Regions from separate parts of the Sphingobacterium sp. HSC-15S19 genome, predicted to be linked through region 2. Evidence: riboswitches for the same ligand, from Rfam matches in the RefSeq annotation. Region 2 holds a riboswitch; the other holds the start of a gene.
The links. A riboswitch is a leader RNA that binds a small molecule or an ion and turns the genes downstream of it on or off. The one in region 2 is predicted to bind fluoride.
Positions count from the first base shown of each region.

Region 1: linked by a shared signal. The riboswitch ahead of L1283_RS18220 (voltage-gated chloride channel family protein) and the one ahead of L1283_RS10185 (voltage-gated chloride channel family protein) in region 2 are both predicted to bind fluoride.

Region 1 covers NZ_JBNPWQ010000023.1:14,511-16,979, forward strand. Annotated here, with positions in the region: gene L1283_RS18220 (voltage-gated chloride channel family protein) at 1-1,170, opposite strand, end outside; fluoride riboswitch at 1,201-1,267, opposite strand; gene L1283_RS18225 (DUF1896 domain-containing protein) at 1,445-1,882, shown strand; gene L1283_RS18230 (N-6 DNA methylase) at 1,869-2,469, shown strand, end outside.
Region 2 covers NZ_JBNPWQ010000010.1:81,630-84,098, forward strand. Annotated here, with positions in the region: gene L1283_RS10185 (voltage-gated chloride channel family protein) at 1-1,154, opposite strand, end outside; fluoride riboswitch at 1,191-1,253, opposite strand; gene L1283_RS10190 (DUF423 domain-containing protein) at 1,260-1,634, opposite strand; gene L1283_RS10195 (GNAT family N-acetyltransferase) at 1,646-2,098, opposite strand; gene L1283_RS10200 (GatB/YqeY domain-containing protein) at 2,187-2,469, opposite strand, start outside.

The DNA.
Region 1 (2,469 bases), on a different contig from region 2:
ACATTCAACACCAAATAGTTCAATTGCCATAATAATACAAGCTAATGGTGTATTGGTTGCTCCTGCAAATACAGCAACAAATCCCATTCCTGCCAAAAGTCCTGTTGGTAACGGAATGAATAAACTTATAGTATTTCCCAAAGTTGCTCCGATAAAGAATAACGGCGTTATTTCGCCGCCTTTGAAACCTGCCGAAAGTGTGATAATAGTAAAAGCCATTTTCAACGCAAAATCATATGCAGGTAATTGTTGGTCAAACGAGTGAACAATAGTTGGAATACCTAACCCAATGTATTTTGTTGTGCCGATTGCCCAAACCGCAAAAGCCACAATCACTCCGCCAACTAAGGGACGAAAAGGAGCAAATTCAATTTTTGATTTAAAAATCGCACTTGTTTTATGAATGACCTTGCTAAATGTTGCGGAACATAACCCAAAAATAATCCCTGCAATAATTGCATATATAATATTTAGAAATGAAATGTTGGGTACAAAATTGATGTGATAATGTGTGTGATGTGTCTGCCAAAGTTTGGTAACTAAATCGGCAATAATTCCTGCGGCAAATGCAGGAAAAATAGCATCATATTTCAGTCGTCCGATTAGAAAAACTTCCAAACCAAAGACTGCACCTGCTAATGGTGTTCCGAATACGGAGCCGAAACCTGCGGAAATAGCCGAAATAATTAAAATTTTTCGTTCGCTCTCTGTCAATCGAAAAGGTTTGACAAATTGGTCGGCAATAGCACCCGCCATTTGTAAAGCCGTCCCCTCACGTCCTGCCGAGCCGCCAAAAAAATGCGTAGCAATAGTTCCGATATACACATACGGAGCCATTCGGAACGAGATAATTTCTTTTGGATTGTGAATGGTGTCAATAAGCAAATTATTTCCTGCTTCAATGTCTTTGCCCAAATAGTAATAGAGCAAACCGATGAAAAAACCACCAATTGGCAATAATGCAATTAACCATAAATGATTTTCACGATAATTTGTAACCCAGTCCAATGATTGCAGAAAACCTGCTGAAGCACTACCAACACAAAGTCCGATAAGCAAACATAAAAATGTCCATTTAAGGATGTAGGAAATTGAAGGATACTTTCTGAAAAATACTTTCGTAGATAAATTGATTTTTTGACCGAATGACTTTTTGTTATTTATTGACATAACCAACCCGATTAAAATGTTAAACATTTAATTTAATCAGGCGTCATCAGCTTTTAAAAGCGGTTGGGTAAGGAAGAACACCATTTCCTTTTGGAACGACAAATGTATTAAAAAAATATTATAATATATCTGCCGTAAAGAAATATCCTTTTTGTCTTTTCATTCTATTACGCCAAATACCGCCTCTCAACGCCAAACCCTGCAACATTCACAAAGGCATTTGCTTCCGCTTATAATTTTAGGCTTCAAGCAAAATTCTAAACAAAATTATAGTATGAGTACACAGCAAAAAGACCTATCGTATTTCAGGTTACGACTGCAAGAATTATTAAACAGCAGCTTCCCTGAAAAGGCACACGACCAAAAGTTTATCGACCAACGTTCATCGTGGGCTGCCAATGCTTATGAGGTGGCTTTCCGTTCGGGAAACGTAGTTGAGCAATGCAACGAGATTGCCAATTATATCCTGTTTGAAAATCTGCATTTCTCCAAATTCGATACGGTTTTCCAAGTCGTATGCAATGAGTTTGATACCCTAATGGCAGACGAAGAACTACGACCGTTCGCTCTTAAAATGTTCACCGTCTGTGAGCCTGTTTTCTCCAACTATAAATTAACTGATGATTTCGCTTACACCTATGAGTTTGATGCTCTTTATACCGAAGTAACTGGAACCATTGCAATATGGATAGAGAAAAATGGGCTTCAGTAAAAAGCAACATCTCCAACAAAACATTGATGCCTTACGAATTGCTTTTAAACTGGAAAAGGAGAACCGTCAAGCCACCGTAGGCGAAAGACTGCTAATGATGCAATACAGCGGATTTGGCGGTCTTAAATTCGTGCTGAACCCCATAGCGGATGATATAGACATCAACCATTGGAGAAAAACCGAACATAACCTTTTCCCGATTGTGCAGGAACTCCACCAACTGCTAAAAGAAAATCCCCAAGACGAAAAGCAATACCGCAGGTACGTGGACAGTATGAAAAGCTCGGTACTAACCGCTTTTTATACACCACCGCAGGTGATAGATGCCATTTCGCAATCAATGCGTGATAAGGGTTTGCACATTGACAAGTTCCTTGAACCATCGGCAGGTATCGGATCATTTGTCGAATCCTTTGCAGGGAACGAAACCAAAGTTACAGCCTATGAAAAAGATGTGCTCACAGGAAAAATATTAAAACAGCTTTATCCCGAAAGCACTGTCCGTATAAGCGGTTTTGAAGAAATACCCGAAAAAGAACAAAACAGTTACGATGTTGTTGCCAGCAATATCCCTTTTGGCGATACTT
Region 2 (2,469 bases):
GCGACTATACACGCTATTGCTATAAATAAAATAGGCTGAATCCCAAATAATTCATAACCCATTACAATACAGGCGAGCGGGGTGTTTGTAGCGCCTGAAAATACAGCTACAAAGCCCATGGCAGCCAGCAGGCTGATGGGAAGTGGAATAACGGTGCTTAATGCACTCCCCAAGGTTGCCCCGATAAAAAACAGCGGGGTGACTTCTCCGCCTTTAAATCCGGCAGAAAGGGTGAAAGTCGTTAAAAGCAATTTGATGATAAAGTCATAATAATTCGACTGATCGACAAATGCGTTCTGAATCATGGGGATACCAAGTCCAATATAGTTACTGCTATGGAATAAAGTAATGATAAGTACTAAAATAATACCGCCGATCACTGGTCTAAGCAGAGGATATTTAATTCGTTTGAATTGAAGGCTAAAGAAATCGCTGGCAAATGTAAAAAGCCATGCTGTAATACCGAATAGAATGCCTGCGGCGAGGCTAAATCCAATATTGGTCAAGGACAGCATTGGAATAACATCATGAATTGGATAATGGGTGTGTGGAATATTCCATAATTGACAGCTGAAGTTCGCAAAATAGGCGGTAAATAAACAGGGCAGAATACCGAAATATCTTTTTTTGCCAATCAGTAGTACTTCCAGTCCGAATATCGTTCCGGCGAGCGGGGTGCCAAACACAGCGGCAAAGCCTGCAGTGATGCCGATCGAAATTAAGATGCGACGTTCAGTTTTATCGAAGTCAAACCAGCGATTAAGCTGATCGGAAACTGCTCCACCTATCTGTACAGCAGTTCCTTCACGACCTGCAGAACCCCCAAACAGATGTGTAAGTAAAGTTCCGAATAGGACAAGAGGCGCCATGATAAGCGGAATGCGGCGTTGGGGATGAAGGTATTCTTCAATCAGCAGGTTATTTCCTTTGCTTGCTGGATTTCCCCAATACTTATAGGACAATGCTATGGCAAATCCCGCTAGGGGAAGTCCATAAATTATCCAAGGATGAGCTTCTCGGTACTGCGTTACCCAATTGAGGGAAAAGAGAAAAAACGCACAAATAGAGCCTACGATGAAACCTATCGCACTACAGGAGATAAGCCATTTAAGAAAAAAATGAAGATTGCTTTGATTTGAATGTGTTATAGCCATAAGTCTACACTTTATATAAAATTGTTGTTTTATACTAAAATAGTAGACGTCATCAGCTTATTAAGGCGGTTCAGGGCAGACATCATTGCCATATATAGTTCAAATCTACAAAAAACGAATGATAATAGCAACCCAGCCTGCGATCATAAGTAATCCGCCGAGCGGGGTAATTGGGCCAAGAAACTTTAGATTCTTTTTCCAGTATTCAGCAAACGATAGAAAATATATACTTACCGAGAATAAAAGAGTTCCTAGTGTGATCAGATAAAATGCGACTCGTTCAGACTGAAGCTCAAAGTGGAAATTGAATCCCAGAATCAATAGGGTTAGCGCAGCATACATTTGATATCGAACGCCGACCTCAAAGGATTCCAGTTTTTCAGCTGATAGGAATTTTTTGAATGCATGGGCTCCAAATGCACCTAGGATAATAGCGAGTCCGCCAAATAGGGCGGCTGTGATGATGACAACGTTTTGCATGCCTAAATTTACTAAATTGCGGGTTTAATCATATCAATATGAAGGATTCCATAATCAGGGTAGGGCTCGGAAATTTGTTTAAACCCTAATTTTTCATAAAAGGATTTTAAATGAAATTGCGCACCTATCTGTATCTCACCTTCACCAAATTCTTTATAGAGCGATTCGATAGAATGAATCATTAATTGTTTGCTCAGACCGGTTCCGCGCGCTTCCTCGGCGACGATAACCCGACCAATCGAAGCTTGTGGGTAGGAAAGGCCCGGAGGAACCAATCTCGTGTATGCTATAATACGATCATCTTGTTCTGTCCACAGATGTAGACAGGCAAAATCTTTATCGTCCAATTCAGGATATAAACACTCCTGCTCCAAAACAAACACTTCCATTCGAAGCTTTAAAATACGATATAATTCTGTCGTGTTGAGTTCGTCAAAACTCTTTAGATTCCACTGAAAAGCCATAATTGAAATAAAAATAGAGTCAAATTATGTAATCGATATGGCTGGAAAGACATATCCAATTTAATTTGACTCTATTGATTTAAGCATTTTATGCAAGAAGACTTTTAACAACTTCAGAGATGGTTTTTCCATCTGCTTGTCCAGCAAGCTTTTGATTTGTGGCTCCCATTACTTTACCCATATCTTTAATGGAGGAAGCTCCTGTTTCGGCGATAATTGCTTTGACAATCGTTTCGACTTCTTCTCTGCTTAGTTGTTTTGGCAAATAAGCCTCAATTACTTTTTCTTCCTCAACTTCAATTTCATAAAGATCTTCACGGTTCTGAGTCTTGTAAATTTCAGCAGATTCGCGACGTTGTTTTACAAGTTTT